Prochlorococcus marinus subsp. marinus str. CCMP1375: one gene and its partner. The protein of the gene in region 1 interacts with the protein of each later gene in a pairwise test. Links are inferred from orthologs where the notes say so. Each region holds a gene or a part of one and is shown on either strand. Other genes may lie near its edges.

What was found.
Region 2: the proteins of accC (region 1) and ribD interact in binary tests that used the Escherichia coli proteins (3 or more experiments, as listed by UniProt). The link is inferred for Prochlorococcus marinus subsp. marinus str. CCMP1375 from one-to-one orthologs.

Annotation. Positions count from the first base shown.
Region 1 is NC_005042.1:78,965-87,655, forward strand. Bases 5,479-8,371 are described here. They hold accC (acetyl-CoA carboxylase biotin carboxylase subunit), read left to right. Parts: upstream 5,479-6,196; coding sequence 6,197-7,546; downstream 7,547-8,371. Other genes in these bases: PRO_RS00370 (hypothetical protein), read right to left, coding at 5,479-5,993; PRO_RS00385 (YggT family protein), read right to left, coding at 7,559-7,879; psbX (photosystem II reaction center X protein), read left to right, coding at 7,966-8,133; PRO_RS00395 (Ycf66 family protein), read left to right, coding at 8,220-8,371. Outside these bases: chromosome segregation protein SMC, read left to right, coding at 1-3,529; PRO_RS00365 (PRC-barrel domain-containing protein), read left to right, coding at 3,594-4,667; more of PRO_RS00370, read right to left, coding at 4,698-5,478; more of PRO_RS00395, read left to right, coding at 8,372-8,691. UniProt on the Escherichia coli protein: This protein is a component of the acetyl coenzyme A carboxylase complex; first, biotin carboxylase catalyzes the carboxylation of the carrier protein and then the transcarboxylase transfers the carboxyl group to form malonyl-CoA.
Region 2 is NC_005042.1:1,241,193-1,249,984, reverse strand. The notes cover bases 3,949-6,942. They hold ribD (bifunctional diaminohydroxyphosphoribosylaminopyrimidine deaminase/5-amino-6-(5-phosphoribosylamino)uracil reductase RibD), read left to right. Parts: upstream 3,949-4,890; coding sequence 4,891-5,994; downstream 5,995-6,942. Other genes in these bases: ftsH (ATP-dependent zinc metalloprotease FtsH), read left to right, coding at 6,090-6,942; PRO_RS06595 (DUF3122 domain-containing protein), read left to right, coding at 4,371-4,901; PRO_RS06600 (hypothetical protein), read left to right, coding at 4,112-4,378; PRO_RS06605 (bifunctional cobalt-precorrin-7 (C(5))-methyltransferase/cobalt-precorrin-6B (C(15))-methyltransferase), read right to left, coding at 3,949-4,051. Also shown: 5'/3'-nucleotidase SurE, read right to left, coding at 1-703; pheS (phenylalanine--tRNA ligase subunit alpha), read left to right, coding at 775-1,782; PRO_RS06610 (NAD(+) kinase), read left to right, coding at 1,821-2,729; more of PRO_RS06605, read right to left, coding at 2,747-3,948; more of ftsH, read left to right, coding at 6,943-7,955; argF (ornithine carbamoyltransferase), read left to right, coding at 8,015-8,792. UniProt on the Escherichia coli protein: Converts 2,5-diamino-6-(ribosylamino)-4(3h)-pyrimidinone 5'-phosphate into 5-amino-6-(ribosylamino)-2,4(1h,3h)-pyrimidinedione 5'-phosphate.

The DNA of each region.
Region 1 (8,691 bases):
TACTGTCGTTACAGGTCCCAATGGTTCAGGGAAAAGCAATATCCTTGACGGAGTTTTATTTTGCCTTGGCTTAGCGACTAGTAGAGGAATGAGGGCAGAACGTCTTCCTGATTTAGTAAATAGTGCTGTTTTACGAGCAGGTAAATCTGCTGAGACTGTTGTCAGTGTGAAGTTTGATCTTTCAGATTGGCATCCTGATGCTGCTGAGGAGGGCTTAGAAATCCCTGAAGAAGGACCTTGGATTAAACCTGGCCAGAAGGAATGGACAGTTACAAGACGACTTCGAGTGATGCCAGGAGGATCTTATAGTTCTTTTTATAGTGCAGATGGCGAGAGCTGTAATTTGCAGCAGCTTCAGACTCAATTAAGACGTTTGAGGATAGACCCTGAAGGTAGCAATGTAGTCATGCAGGGCGATGTTACTCGCGTTGTATCCATGAGCAATAAAGACCGAAGGGGTTTGATAGATGAACTTGCTGGAGTTGCATTATTTGATAACAGAATTGAGCAAGCACGCCTGAAACTAGATGATGTATTTGAACGTCAAGAACGTTGCAGAATTGTGGAGCAGGAGCTGCTTTCTTCAAAGCTACGCTTAGAGAAAGATTGTGAAAAGGCTCGTTTATATAAACAACTTAAAGAGCAGATGCAGTTAGGTAGAAAACAAGAATCAGTTTTAGTTTTTGAATTAGCTAAGAAAGATTTAGAAAATTTACTTTTACGTCAAAAGGATTTAATTGAGAAGGAAGCTCGAGACCAGGATTTTGTTATCAAATTCAAAGAAAAAGTAAATGAATCAGATAAGAAATTACAAACACTTCAAGCAGAGGTTAAAGCTTTAGGTGAAGATAAATTGATAGCAATTCAAGGAGAAATTGCGGGGTTAGATAGTCAGGCACGTGAATTAGAACGCCAAGCTATTCAACATAAAGAAGAAGGTGAGAAACTAAAACTCAAAAGACAAGATATCAAAATTCTTCAAAATGAAGTTAGACAAGATAGTTTAAAAAAGACTAAGGAATTTCCTCAAAGTACAATTGATTCTGCAGAGAAAAGGGTCAAGGATGCACAATCTGCGGTTGAAGTCTCACGCAGAAGACTGACAGATATTGCAGGTCGATCTGGCGTTTGGCTAGAAGAATACAAGGAGAGAACTGATATTAGACAAAAACTTCAATCTAAATTAAAACCATTACAAGAAGAACAGCAGAAATTACAGGAGAGATTGGTCCAAATTAATGAACGTTTGGAAGAGCTTAGAATTGATCAGGATAGAGATATAATAGAAAATCAAAAATTAAATAAGGAATTAGAGGTTCTAGATGACGAGTGGCAATCACTTTTAAAATTGATAGTTATTCAACAGGAAGAAATTGATAAGTTTGTGGATGAACTATCAATTCAGCAAAGAACTCGCTTGCGTTTAGAAAATGAACAAACAAAAGTGGAAAAAGATATCGCTCGATTAGAAAGTAGAAAAGAAACATTACATGAAAGTAGAGGAACAGGTGCTTTAAGACTTTTACTTGAAGCTGGCCTAGAAGGAATCCATGGTCCTGTTGCTCATTTAGGAGAAGTCAAAAATGAATATCGACTTGCTCTTGAGGTTGCAGCAGGAGCAAGAATAGGTCAAATTGTTGTTGACGATGATTTAATTGCTGCTAAGTCAATTGAATTACTTAAAAGACGTAAAGCAGGGAGATTAACTTTTCTTCCATTAAATAAAATCAAAAATAGTTCGGGCAGTAATAAAAATGTTTTTAAGAGACCAAGTATTGATGAAAATTCCAATTGCAATAATGGCTTTATCGCTAAAGCAATTGATTTAATTGAATTTGATACTATTTATAAAGATGTTTTTAGATATGTATTTGGAGAAACCTTTGTCTTCAATGATTTACATTCTGCTCGTACTCAATTAGGAGTCTCTAGATCCGTCACGCTTGCTGGAGAATTAATTGAGAAAAGTGGAGCAATGACAGGAGGTAGTTTTTTAGGTAGGAGTAGTGCATTAAGTTTTGGAAGTAGTGACGAAAAAGATGATATCGAGCCTTTACGTCAAAAGTTGCTCGAGATCGGCGAGACCCTAGTGCAATCTAAAAAGGAAGAATCTCGCTTAATTAGCTGCTTAGATCAAGCTAGGCCAAAATTGAAATCACTCGAGAAAAAACAGACTTCTTTAGATGCTCAGCGTTCTGCTTTTAAGAGATCTAATGGACCTTTCTTAACTAGACATAATGAACAAAAGGAACGTTTAATTTCTCTTAATAAGGCTAAGGAAGAGCATCAAAATCGTTTAGATCTAATTGCAGAATCAATTAAACCATTTGTAAATGATCTTGAGATAATAGATGCTAAAGAAAAAGTTCCTCAAGCAGATAATTCCAATAGCAATATTAAGGAATTACAGGAAGATCTAAATAGTTCTGAAGAAGTTTTAGAAAGAGCAAAAGAGGAGCGTGATGATTTACTTAATCAGAAACGTCATGAAGAATTAGCTTTAGAAAGGCTTGAAGGCCAACAAAAATCTCTTTCAGAAGAAGAAGAAAGATTGCAAGAAGCGATTGATTTACTTACTAAACAGCATAAAAAATGGAAAGAAGAAAATCAGAATTTGCAAACTCATAGAGAAAAATTAGATATTTTGAAAAAAACTTTAGAAACATCTTTTGGTGAAAAACGCCGAGCTAGAGATGCTGCTGAGCTTCAGTTAGCTAATTTCAGGCAAAAGTTTCAAGATTTGACATGGAAACTTGAGAGATTGCAAGATGATATTAAGGCTATTCATGAAGAGCTTCGTAGTGGAAATATACGTATTCAAGAATTAGAAAAACTTCTTCCTGATCCATTGCCAGAAATCCCATCATTAGTTAGAGAGCAAGGTTTAGAACATCTTCAAAATCAATTGCAAAATCTTCAAGACCGTATTGAGTCATTGGAGCCAGTAAATATGTTGGCTTTGGAGGAACTTGAGAAATTGGATATTCGTCTAAAAGATCTTGTTGAGAGATTAGAAGTTTTGACCGAAGAACGTTCTGAATTATTGCTGCGAGTAGAAACTGTAGCAACTTTGCGTCAAGAAGCCTTTATGGAAGCTTTTGAAGCCGTTGATGTTCATTTTCGTGAGATTTTTGCAAGCCTTTCAGATGGAGATGGACACCTTCAATTGGAAAATATTGAGAATCCTTTAGAGGGCGGATTAACATTAGTAGCGCACCCTAAGGGGAAAGCTGTAAGGCGTTTAGCAGCAATGTCTGGAGGAGAAAAATCTTTAACCGCACTTAGTTTCCTTTTTGCGTTGCAACGTTTTAGACCTTCCCCTTTTTATGCTTTAGACGAAGTAGATAGTTTTCTAGATGGAGTTAATGTAGAAAGGCTTTCTGCTTTGATTGCTAGACAATCTGAAAGTGCTCAATTTATGGTTGTGAGTCATAGACGCCCCATGATAGGAGCTGCAACACGTACTATAGGTGTTACGCAGGCTAGGGGCGCTAACACACAAGTCGTTGGATTGCCTTTGGCTGCTTGAGATGTATCTACTAATCAAGTTATGCGCCAAAATGATTCGAATAGTTCAAATCTAAATCTCTAGCTTGACCAACTCGCAATTTCCAAACGATTTAGGTGAAACGGTGCCCAGTGAAAGACTCTGGCTTCGTTCAGAGTTAATGGGCACCCAAGTCATTACTCGTGATACAGGGCGCCGCTTAGGTGTCGTAGGTGAGGTAGTTGTCGATATTGATAGGAGAGAAGTTATTGCATTGGGACTTCGTGATAACCCTTTAACTAGATTTTTACCTGGGTTGCCAAAATGGATGCTTTTGGAACGAATTCGCCAAGTTGGTGATGTAATTTTGGTTGATTCGATTGATTCTTTGAGTGAAGAATTTACTCCTGATAGATATAGCAAAGTTATTAATTGCCAAGTAATTACTGAATCTGGTGAGCAATTAGGAAGAGTCTTAGGATTTTCGTTTGATATTGAAACAGGGGAACTTATTAGTTTAGTTATGGGTGCGCTTGGTGTTCCTCTTTTAGGTGAAGGAGTCCTCAGTACTTGGGAGATACCTGTTAATGAAATAGTCAGTAGCGGGGCGGATCGAATTATCGTTTATGAAGGTGCTGAAGAAAAATTAAAACAGTTAAATAGTGGATTGTTGGAAAAAATTGGTGTAGGTGGTGGAGCTTGGGATGAGAGAGAAAGAGAACGTTACCGAGTCAATTTGGTTCCAGTTGAGAATCAATTGACTTCAGGAGAAGAAATTGAACAATTCCAAAAGACACTTGAACCTTCTTCTGATGTAGCTTTTAATGAGGAAGAAGAAGAATTGGAATATGTTGAAGTAGAAGAGAGAAATCAATTTGATGATAGTCAATCTCGTTATCTTGAAGATATTCCATTGTCAAGACCGTCTAATCTTGGAGAGCCACTAAAAGAAGAATATGATGAGCAATTATCTAATGAAGAAAATTATATTCCTCAGCAAACTCTAGAATCAAAATCTGAAAATAATAGACGAAATCGTTCTGTCAATCGAAAAGCTATTTCTAACTTAGATGATCCATTAGATGTTGAGCCAATCAAGATTGATAGACCTATTAATGATCATTTAGAAGATAAGAATGATGAAAAAATGCAATCTTCAGAGATTGAAGATCCATGGTGAAAAAAAACTTAATTAGTTCTTCTTTAAAAATTAAATATTTGATTTATATAATAAATTAATAATTTCTTTTGCCATTGAATCTATTGCTCCAGGATTCCCACGAAGTGAGCGTAAGTCTTCTTTTTGGCCCTGCAGCCTTTCTGGTGAACTTATCCAATCATTAGATTCTTTAGCTATTTCGCTTGGAAGAATTTTACCAATTCTTTCAGGAACAATCATCTTCTTTGCTGTAATATTAGGCCAAGCCATATATCTATTACTTCTCATTCTCCATATGCTAAGTAATATTCCAAAGCACCATTTGAAGATAGGTAGTCGTGCAATTATCCCCAGGAAACCATCCCAGGCTTGCATTACATGTATATGTTGAGTTGGGACAACGACTATCATAGGTATTGTTAATGCTCCTAATTCTGCAGTATTAGCTCCTATAGTTGTTAAGGCTAGATTGCATTGACTAACAAAACCATGAGCAGGGTAATCTTCAATTAAATGGATCTCATTCCCTGCCTTTGTTTTGAGCCTTTTCCAAGAAAATTGTTCATTAGGAAGTTCAATACTTTGTATTTTAGACTTGTATTCCTTAGTAATTGGATTTTTAGAACTGTTGAAATTGATGATTTCTTGTAGATTTGTTGTTGGTGCTATTGGCATTAAGAAGTTGCATTCTGGAGATAGTGCAGATAATTCATCTACAACTTGAAGGAAAAAGGGTATTCCTACGCAAAGTTTTGCCTTTTTAGAACCTGGAAATATTGCTATCCATTTCCCTTTAGGTAGAAGTGTTTCATGTGTCCTTTGCTTTTGAAGATCTGCCATTAAATCTCCTACAACAACACAACGCTTTTGTAATTTCTTAGGCAAATTTTCTTTTACTTTTGGAGACATTGCGGCAATCCGATCATTCCAAAAAGGCCATCTTGCAACCCATTCCGCATAGGTAATATTTTTATATTTGAGCCTTGCTGCAAGTAGAACACTCCAAAATTGATCTCCGCCTAAAAATACAACAACTCCTTTTGATGGCCAAAATCCATATTTCTGAGGATTGATTAAGAGGCTCCAGAAATTGTTTGCCTTTGAAACTGTTTCAAAAATTCCCCACTTTTCAGCAACTTCTTTTTCTTTTCCTGTTGCATTTGGGCATGGAACTAAAACAAGCCTGAGACTGACTAGTGAATAGGGTTTAGATGGGTGAAGTGAAAAAGATGAATGTAATTTTTCAGCCAGGGGTTTTACCCATGTAGTTAATTCCCCTGGTCCATTAGAAACCATTACTACTACTAGATTAGGTTTTTTAGTTGCAGCAGTTGTTATGGAAGTCAATGTTCTTGATTATGCGGATGGCGAGACTTGAACTCGCAAGGCCGAAGCCACACGCTCCTTAGACGTGCGTGTCTACCAATTCCACCACATCCGCAGTTGAAACAAAGTTGTGAACTAAGTCAAAGATGATCATATACGGTATACGTTTGAGAATGATGGGTCTAAGCACTGATACGATTCATTTATATCATTCAATATCTTGAGTGTCTTTAGGCAAAGTTTTAATAGCGAACCGAGGCGAAATCGCTTTAAGAATTCTCCGTAGTTGTAGGGAGTTAGGTATTGCAACGGTTGCTGTGTATAGCACTACTGATAGAGAGGCTTTACATGTCCAACTTGCCGATGAAGCAGTTTGTGTTGGAGATTCGCCTAGTAGCAAAAGTTACCTAAATGTTCCAAATATTATTGCTGCTGCAACATCTAGAGGAGTCGATGCTATTCATCCTGGTTATGGTTTTCTGGCTGAAAATGATCGCTTTGCTGAGATTTGCAAAGACCATGGCATTGTCTTTATAGGTCCCTCGCCAGATTCCATTAGATCTATGGGCGATAAATCTACTGCCAAATCAACAATGATGGGAGTAGGAGTGCCTACTGTGCCTGGGAGCAAAGGATTATTGGCTAATTGGGAAGAGGCTTCATTGCTTGCGAAAGATATGGGCTATCCAGTAATGATTAAAGCTACTGCTGGGGGAGGAGGAAGAGGGATGCGATTAGTTAATGATCAAGAATCTATTGAAGAGCTTTTTAAGGCAGCTCAGGGTGAATCAGAAGCTGCATTTGGGAATGCTGGTCTATATATGGAGAAATTTATAGATAAACCTAGACATGTAGAAGTTCAAATTTTGGCAGATAGTCTTGGAAATGTTGTTCATTTAGGAGAAAGAGATTGTTCTATTCAAAGAAGGCATCAGAAATTATTAGAAGAATCCCCTAGTCCTGCTTTAGATGAGCAATTAAGAATGCGAATGGGGGAAGCAGCAGTTTCAGCAGCGAAAAGTATCAATTATGAGGGTGCTGGCACTGTTGAATTTCTTTTGGATAGATCAGGTAATTTTTATTTTATGGAAATGAATACGCGAATTCAGGTTGAGCATCCAGTCACTGAGATGGTTACAGGTATTGATTTAGTGGCCGAACAATTGCGGATAGCAGGAGGTGAGCCAATTTCTCTTACGCAAGATCAAATAGAGCTGCGAGGTCACTCTATTGAATGCAGAATTAATGCTGAGGATGCATCTCACAACTTCCGTCCTTCTCCAGGGAGAATTACAGGGTGGCTGCCTCCAGGGGGCCCCGGTGTAAGAGTTGATAGTCATGTTTATACCGGTTATGACATACCGCCTTTCTATGATTCTTTAATAGGTAAATTGATTGTTTGGGGTAATGATAGAGAGTCAGCATTGAAACGTATGAAAAGAGCTTTAAATGAATGTGCTGTTACAGGTATTCCAACAACAATTGACTTTCATTTGAAATTGCTTGAACGTGATGAATTTCTTAAAGGCGACGTGCATACAAAATTTGTTGAGCAGGAAATGCTCAACAAATAATTGAATTGCTTTTTAACCTTGCATAGCTTGTTTGAGTAACATCTGGGAGATTATTCCTTGCGGTCCAACTAATAATTCTCTACTAAGGCTAATTAAGCCAAACCATATAACAGGTGTAATATCAACCCCACCAATTGGCCCAACAATTTTTTTTGTAATTGTCAAGAAAATCTCAGTAGGAAGATAAAACAAAAGCCAAAAGCCATTTTTCAGATTTATTTGCGGATACCAAGTGAGAATAATTCTCATTAGGAATGCCAATGACCAAGCTCCTAAAAGAAAACTTGTTGAAAAATGGATGATTGGAAGTATTTTTATTAGGTTTGGCGTCACAAAGCTGTAAGTATCTGTACATCTATCGTATAAATTTCCATTTAATCCGTAAGATAATTGAGCTTTTGCTTTTATAAAGAGCTGTAATGGCTTTTACTTTGCTATTTGGTGCAGGTGTCTCAGGCGACGTTGCTACTGCTTCAGCTGTAGGCATGATCGGTAGTTTTCTTGCCGCTGCCGCTTTAATCGTTGTTCCTGCCGCATCTTTTTTACTTTGGGTTTCCCAGAAAGATGCTCTTGAACGAGGACGATAGGACTAGGCAATTCCTGCTTATTTCTTAGACTATGTTAAACGAGTTGGATTACTTCTCGTTTACGGGTCATTTCGTGGAGCTTTATTTTGGTCAATGCCAGTCTTAATTGGGCGAGCATTGTAGGAATTGCCTTGGCCATATGTGGTGGAGGCCTTTATTTCTTGCGGTCTTTTAAGCCAGCGCTTGCTAGAGATTACGATGTATTTTTTGCTGCAATAGGCCTGCTTTGTGGAGGAATCCTGTTTTTCCAAGGTTGGCGTTTAGATCCAATTCTTCAATTTGGACAGTTTTTGCTTGCAGGAACTACGGTATTTTTTGCATATGAAAGTGTTCGACTACGAGGTATAGCGACTGACCAAGCTAGAAGATCCTCATATTTTGATGAAGAATTTGAATCACCTTCACGTCCAAACTCTGGTTTTAGATCTAGAGATGAAGGGAGATTTGATCAGTTTCAAGAATTAGAACCTATTAGTCGGCGTTTTGGAAGTAGAGATTCTGCAGGATATGAAACAGATGAGGACGAATTATATAGATCTAGTAGAGCGTCAAGACCAG
Region 2 (8,792 bases), 1.2 Mb from region 1 along the record:
TTTGGGATACGTCACTAGGCCATTCTTTAGGACCATCTCCAGCAGATTCAAGGTCTTTGACAGCTTCTCCCGCCAGCCAATAATAAGCATTGCCCCTAGGATCTTTACGTTTGCTAAATTGCTCTTGATATTGGCGAATAGATAACCTAGTCCATCCTGGTTTACCCATTTGCTCTGAATCGCAAGGAGGAATATTTAAATTGAGAAGTAGTTTTTTAGGCCATTTCTGGTTTATTGCATTTTCAGCAATATTTAATGCTAATTCTCCAGCTAGTTTGAATTTGCGCCATTGAAAACTGGCTATGCTTACAGCTAGAGATGGAATACCTTCAAGAGTTCCTTCAAGAGCAGCTGCGACAGTTCCAGAACAGAAAATATCTGTGCCCAAATTTGGACCATGATTGATTCCTGATAAAATAAGATCTGGCTTTTCTTTAAGAAGTTCATTCAATGCAAGTTTTACGCAGTCCGCAGGTGTTCCGCTACATCCCCATGCCTGAATTCCTTCATTAAAAAGCTCATCTGCTCTTTCTGCTCTAATAGGAGCTTGTAATGTGAGCCCATGCCCTGTTGCAGAGCGCTCTTGATCAGGGCATACCACAGTTACTTCATGCCCTCGACTTGCAGCTGCAATTGCCAGAGTTCTTATTCCTTCCGCAAACACACCATCATCATTACTAATTAAAATTTTCAAAGGTTTCATGGATGAAGTGTGCTCTTTAGGAAAATTAGGCCCCATGTCTGTCTAAAGTTTGTATTCAATTCCTTTTTCTTGTGAGTCAAAACGAATCTCTTAAACAACTAACTGATTCCCTAGAAGGGTTAGAGAAGGAGGCTGCAAATGATATTACTCTTTCAAACGATAAGGAATCTCTAGAAAATTTGCGTATTCAGTTGCTTGGGAAAAAAGGGCGTTTATCAAAAATTCTTGGCTCTATGGCAACTTTAAAAGGATCGGAAAGACCATTAATAGGACAAAGGGCAAATTTATTGAAAAATCAACTTCAACTACTTATTACAGATAGATTAAATACTTTAAAGAAAAAGGAACTAGATGAATTAATCGCAAGTGAAAGGATTGATGTAACTGCTCCTCCAATTGGGACCCCTTTCGGCCACAGACACCCTTTGCTGACAACAACAGAACATATCGTAGATCTCTTTTGTGGTCTTGGTTATGAAGTTCATGAGGGTCCTGAAATAGAGAATGATTTTTACAATTTTGCTGCCTTAAACATTCCAGAAGATCATCCTGCTAGAGATATGCAAGATACTTTTTACTTGAGTAATAACTTACTTTTAAGAACTCATACATCACCTGTCCAGATTAGATGTTTAGAGAATAGTGCCCCTCCAGTTAGGATTGTTGCCCCTGGAAGGGTTTATAGACGAGATGCTGTAGATGCAACTCATTCCCCTGTTTTTCATCAAGTAGAAGTTTTAGCAATTGATGAGGGTTTGGATTTTAGCCATCTTCGCGGAACTGTTATGGCTTTTCTAAAAGCTTTCTTTGGGGATTTGCCTGTGCGGTTTAGAGCAAGTTATTTTCCTTTTACTGAACCTTCAGCAGAGGTTGATGTTCAATGGAGAGGTAAATGGCTTGAGGTTATGGGGTGTGGGATGGTTGATCCTTCTGTTTTAGAGGGGTTAGGAATTGATCCTGAGAGGTGGTCTGGATTTGCGGCAGGACTTGGAGTTGAACGTTTTTGTATGGTTCGACATGGTATTGATGATATTAGAAGGCTTTATACAAGTGATCTGAGATTCTTAGAACAGTTTTAATTAGTTAGAGTGAATAAGTTATTTGCTTGTTTTTGTCAGTGCCTAGGCTAGGACTGATTTTGAATGATGGTAAGGAGCTCGCTTTAAAGGCTGCTCTCAGCATTGAGTCTAAGCTGGAGAAATCTGGATATGAAGTAGTACGAGTAAGCAGTTCTGGAGGGATGGTTGGGTTTGCCAATCCAGATCAACATATGAGAACCCTTGGTTACAACGCTTGTGTCCCCGAAGGTTTTGATCCTTCAATGAAATTAGCAATTGTTTTGGGAGGTGATGGCACCGTATTGTCTGCAGCTCGACAGACAGCGCCAGTTGGAGTGCCAATACTTACAATTAATACTGGCCATTTAGGGTTCCTTTCCGAGGCATATCTCCCTGATATAGATAAAGCTTTAGAACAAGTACTTGCAAGTCAATGGGAAATTGAAGAGAGAACTAGCCTTGTTGTTAGTGTAATGAGAGGAGAACAAAGGCGATGGGAAGCTCTTTGTCTTAATGAAATGGCATTGCATAGAGAACCTTTGACGAGTATGTGCCATTTTGAAATATCTATAGGTAGACATGCTCCTGTTGACATTTCAGCTGATGGAGTCATCCTTTCAACCCCTACAGGTTCCACTGCTTATTCTCTTAGCGCAGGTGGCCCTGTTATTACACCTGATTGCCCAGTGCTGCAGCTGACTCCTATTGCTCCTCATTCTTTGGCCTCTAGAGCACTTGTCTTTAGTGATTTAGAACCCGTTACGGTTTTCCCTGCGACACCTGAAAGATTGATGATGGTAGTGGATGGCACAGCAGGTTGTTATGTCTGGCCAGAAGACAGGGTTCTAATTCGAAAGAGTAATCATCCAGTAAGATTTATTCGCTTGACTGATCATGAGTTTTTCCAAGTGCTTCGCAAAAAGTTGGGATGGGGATTGCCTCATGTTGCAAAACCTGAAAAATATTGAACTAAAAAATCATATTCTTATTTTAATTTTCCTTTAATAATAAACACTGGATTCATTGGAAGAAGACGAGTCCCTTGCATTAAGGGAACACCTCTAAAGTTTTGATGTTGACTGATTTTCACATCACAGCCAGCTTCTTTTAAAACTAGAATTGTTTTTTCAAGATGCTCCAATGTTGCTAAAGGGATAACTATTATCCCTAGAGGTTGAATGAAGCTAAGAATTATTTTTAGAAGAGTATCTTTACGACTATTCCCTCCTCCTAAAATCACTCTATTTGGTTTTGAAATATGAATAGGAATTGATTCTTTTTCTAGAAAATTAAGAGCTTCTCCTTCAATTACTATTTCTGGCTTAACAGATAAGCGCTTAGCATTTTCATTGATTAACTCTTTACCCCCAATACGCTTTTCAATCATCAATAATTTTAAGTTTGGCCTTAACCTTAAAGCTTCCAATCCAATAGTTCCTACTCCTGCACCTATGTCCCAAATAACACCAGTTTCTGGAAGCTCAAGATCTGCTAATACTTGAGTACGAACTTCTCGCTTTGTCATAAGTCCAGGTCGATCAGCATGTTGCAGATAGAAACCATCTTCTATTCCAAATAATGGGAGCTCTTTTTTGGTCTTGATAATTTTTTTTTCTTTTATAAGAACTACTAGATGCAATGGATCTAACTTTGATAGCTTTTCATTGGAAAATATTCTGAAAATACGTTCTTCTTTGTGTCCTAACTTTTCAAATATCCAAAAAGCATACTGGTCTTCAAGTTCAGAGGAATGAAGTATCTCTCGAACTTCGTTTGCACCTCCTTTATTTGGATCTATTAGTATTCCAATCGCGTTAGGCCTTTGTTGTAAAAGATTAAAGAGAGGGCTGGCATCTCTACCATGCAAACTTATCCAGCTTGTATCTTGCCAAGGCCTCTTTAATTGCGCAAAAGCTAGTTGCAATGAAGTAGGTGAAGGATGGAAGATTAGTTGCTCTGATGGAAAATGATTAAGTAGGACTCTTCCTATTCCAAACCAAAGAGGGTCTCCACTTGCTAGCAAAACTGTCTTTTGATTTCGTTGCTTCAACCATTCGATTAATTCATTGGGTTTATCGCTTGGGAAAAGCTCTGGAGAGGGGGCATTTGCAGCTTGATGCTCCCACCATTCAACGAAATTATTTAATATTCTTTTAGGAGCAGAAATATTTTTTGCTGAGAGGATTAATTGTTGGAGTTCCAATGGAAGACCGAAAACTCCTGAGGCTGTAACCCCAACAACATTTATTGGAAGAAAAGCTTTGTCAGAATTTATATTGTTTCTTAGCATATGAAAAAGCTCTTTTAATAGATTAATTGATTAGATTCTTTTTGCTTCTTTTAAGGCTCATTGGAAAAGTCAAACCATTCGACAAATAAAGATCTTATTAGGCGGCAGCGTCAACATGAGCTTTTGATAGCGCTTATTCAACAACAAGATGATTTGGAATTAATGGATGCAGAAGGACCAAGGTTTGATGCTAAAGGTGGCAATGCAGCTGACCCTGCCAAATGGTTAGACCGTAATCGACGAGTTTTGGCCAAATACCAATCATTGGTTAATTCTTCTATAACTTTGGATGCCTTGCTTGATTCGGAGGGTATTCAATGTGATTAATCTTTCCAATCAAAAGCATATTAAGTCAATTATTGACTTTGGACTCGTATTAATTTCTTGTGCATTACTCTTACTAGTAGCTTCCCCCTCGGAAGCAAAGTTAGAATTTTTTCAAAATGAAAATGATTATGAAATGCAAAGAAGCTTGGAAAGTTTAAGAGATCTTGACTATCAAACTTGGCAATTAGTTGTTTATCCTAAAGCAGAAAATCAAGATGAATTGGTTCTTAGGATTATAGGATTTACAGGAAGTCTAAGGTTAGATCATCCCGAAAAATTACAGGTAAAATCTGGTATTAAGTCTTGGAACCTTTCAGATATAACTTTAGAGAACCCTCAATTGTTTGAAGATAATCGCGATGCTGCGGCTGAATTTGAACTTGGACCTTTACTAATGGATCTCAAAAATGATCGTCCATTAAGGTTGTCCTTGAGAGACGGTTTTAATGAATTGCCTGTACCTCCTTATCTTGTTAATGAGTGGCGATCAATGAAGAAAATTCATTTAGAAAATGGCAACTAATTTAAATTCGCATATATGGGAACCATGGATGTTCCGTGCAATAAATTTAGCTTCTTTGGCTGAAGGTCAAACTAGTCCTAATCCTTTAGTTGGTGCTGTGATATTAGATGAAAAGAATAGACTTGTAGGTGAAGGGTTTCATTTACGCTCTGGAGAGCCTCATGCTGAAATTGGCGCTATAGAACAAGCTGGATCATTAGCAAAAGGCGGGACACTTTTGGTTAATCTTGAGCCATGCTGCCATAGGGGTAAAACGCCTCCTTGCACTGATGCAATACTTCGATCCGGTATCAAAAGAGTTGTTGTTGCAATCCAAGATCCTGATCAAAGGGTCTCCGGCAAAGGAATAGCCTTTTTAAAGGAATCTGGGATTGAAGTTGTTACAGGGATACTGGAGAAGGAAGCTGCTTTTTTGAATAGGGCGTTCATTTTTCGTAATCGAACTGGAAGACCTTGGGGAACACTTAAATGGGCAATGAGCTTTGATGGGAGAATTGGTCTGTCAAATGGAAAAAGTAAATGGATAAGTGGAGAAAAATCCAGGAAAAGGGTTCATTCTCTTCGTGCCAAGAATGATGCTGTAATTGTTGGAGGTGGAACAGTCCGATCTGATAATCCACTTTTAACTACTCGAGGGATTGCTGATATAGAACCTTTAAGAGTTGTCTGCAGCTCAACCCTTGATCTTCCAAAAGAAGCTCAATTGTGGAATACCGAGCTTGCAAAAACCTTGATTTTTTATGGGCCTGAAAGTGATGCCAGGTGTTTAGAAAACTTGCCATCGGGACCAGAGAGACTTTGTCTCGAGGAAAACACCCCTATAAAGGTTATGGAGGCTCTTGCTCAAAGAGGATGCAATCAAGTCTTATGGGAATGTGGTAGTTCACTTGCAACAAAAGCAATACAGCAGAATTGTGTTCAAGAGTTGAGCTTATTTTTATCACCAAAATTGTTAGGAGGAGTTTCTGCAATGACACCATTGGCCGATTTTGGGTTTAGTTCAATGGAACAAGTTTTCAAATTGAAAGAGGTCTCTTCAAATAAATCAGGGGAAGACTTTGTATTAAATATGCTTTTTGATAATTATGGGTAGATTTTTTTTCTTCTCTCGTTCGGTTCTTACACCTAATTTTCTTTCTCTGATTTACGCATCTTTGTTAGTTTTATATTCCTTTGAATTTTGTACCCATGCCGATTCGCCAAGATGAGAATCAGCCAAATAGGCGATTCGGCATAATAAATCTAGTTTTAATTGGTTTTGGAGCCCTTCTGCTTCTTAGTAGTTTTTTCCCTAACCAAAATATTCAAGTACCAAGAGTTCCTTATTCCTTATTTATTAATCAAGTCAATGATGGAGAAGTCAAGAGGGCCTATATAACACAGGAACAAATCAGATACGAATTATCTGCTCCCACTGAAGGTGCTCCATCTGTATTGGCAACTACGCCAATTTTTGATATGGACCTACCTCAACGTCTAGAAAATAAAGGTGTCGAATTTGCTGCAGCTCCTCCTAAGAAGCCCAATATTTTTACAACTATTCTTAGTTGGGTAGTACCGCCTTTAATTTTTATTTTAGTACTTCAATTCTTTGCACGAAGGAGTATGGGTGGAGGCGGAGCTCAAGGTGCGTTGAGCTTTACCAAAAGCAAAGCAAAAGTATATGTTCCTGATGAAGAATCAAGAGTTACTTTTGACGATGTAGCAGGTGTTGATGAAGCTAAGGATGAATTAACAGAAATAGTTGATTTCTTAAAGAGGCCTCAACGTTATTCTGATATTGGTGCCCGTATTCCTAAAGGAGTCTTGTTAGTTGGACCTCCTGGAACAGGCAAGACCTTACTTTCTAAAGCTGTTGCTGGAGAAGCGGAAGTTCCATTTTTCATTATTTCTGGCTCAGAGTTTGTTGAACTTTTTGTTGGAGCTGGTGCTGCAAGAGTTAGAGATTTATTTGAACAAGCAAAGAAAAAAGCACCATGCATTATTTTCATTGATGAATTAGATGCAATTGGTAAAAGTAGATCAGGCTCTATGGGAGTTGTGGGTGGTAATGATGAAAGGGAACAAACCCTCAATCAGTTGCTTACGGAAATGGATGGTTTTTCATCTGCAGATAAACCAGTTATTGTTTTAGCAGCGACTAATCAACCTGAGGTATTGGATGCAGCATTATTAAGACCAGGACGATTTGATAGACAAGTATTAGTTGATAGGCCAGATCTTTCAGGAAGAAAAACAATACTTGATATCTATACCAAAAAAGTAAAACTTGCAGAGAAAATAGATTTAGATTCAATAGCCCAAGCCACTAGTGGTTTTGCCGGAGCAGATTTGGCAAATATGGTTAACGAAGCAGCTTTATTAGCTGCAAGGGCTAAACGTACTTCAGTTGAGCAAAAAGATTTAAATGAGGCTATTGAAAGGGTTGTAGCTGGATTAGAGAAGAAGAGTAGAGTTCTTCAAGATGATGAGAAGAAAGTGGTCGCTTATCACGAAGTTGGCCATGCAATTGTTGGGCACCTTATGCCTGGCGGTAGTAAAGTCTCAAAAATTTCTATTGTTCCAAGGGGAATGAGTGCTCTCGGATATACCTTGCAAGTCCCAACCGAAGAAAGATTTTTGAATTCAAAAGATGAATTGAAGGGACAAATTGCCACATTGCTAGGAGGAAGGTCTGCTGAAGAAATTGTTTTTGGCAAAGTTACGACAGGAGCTTCAAATGATTTGCAAAGAGCAACTGACATTGCAGAACAGATGGTTGGAACTTATGGCATGAGTGACATCTTGGGCCCTTTAGCGTATGACAAACAAGGAGGAGGGCAGTTCCTTGGAGGTAACAACAATCCAAGAAGAGTAGTAAGTGATGCAACGGCACAAGCTATTGATAAGGAAGTAAGAAGTCTTGTTGATGAAGCTCATGAAAGTGCACTTAGTATTCTTCGTCATAATTTGCCTTTGTTAGAAAATATTGCTCAAAAGATTCTTGCGAAAGAAGTTATTGAAGGTGATGATTTAAAAGGACTCCTTGCTGAGACTGTTAATCCAAAAAAATAGTTTTTTAATTGCTCAAATATGTACTTGATCACTTCTTAATGTGATTTTAGATTGTTTATATGAACATGAACTCCCTATCTGTATCAAGAGTCCTTGCTGATTTGGCAGGTAAGGACTTTATTTCTTGTTCTGACTTCACATCAGATCAAGTGAAAGCTCTTCTCCAACTATCTAGTCAATTAAAAAACGGAGATCGGAGAATAGATTTAGGGAATCGTGTATTAGGTCTTATCTTTAGCAAAGCTTCTACTAGGACAAGAGTTAGTTTTCAAGTGGCAATGGCTAGATTGGGGGGGCAAACAATTGATCTAAGTAATCAGGCCACTCAATTGGCTAGAGGAGAACCTCTTAAAGACACTGCAAGAGTTTTAAGTCGATATTGTGATGCATTGGCACTAAGAACTTTTGGCAATGATGAATTGATTGAATATGCAAAATGGTCTTCAATACCTGTGATAAATGCTCTTACAGATTTGGAGCATCCATGTCAGGCTCTTGCTGATTTCTTGACTATTAAGGAGGCCTTTGGGAGCTTGGATGGAATTACACTTGCGTATATAGGAGATGGGAATAATGTATTAAATTCTTTAATGATCTGCGGAACTCTACTAGGGGTCAATATACAAATAGCTTCTCCTAAAGGCTTTGAACCTTTGCCTTCAATTGTTGAAAGAGCTAAAACTTTGGCGCACCCTACGTTAAAAATATGTGTTTCAAATAACCCTATTGACGCTGTCAGTGGGGCACATGTTATTTATACAGACGTTTGGGCTTCTATGGGACAAGAGAGTGAACAAGCACAAAGAAAAGAAATCTTTGAGGGATATACTGTAAACA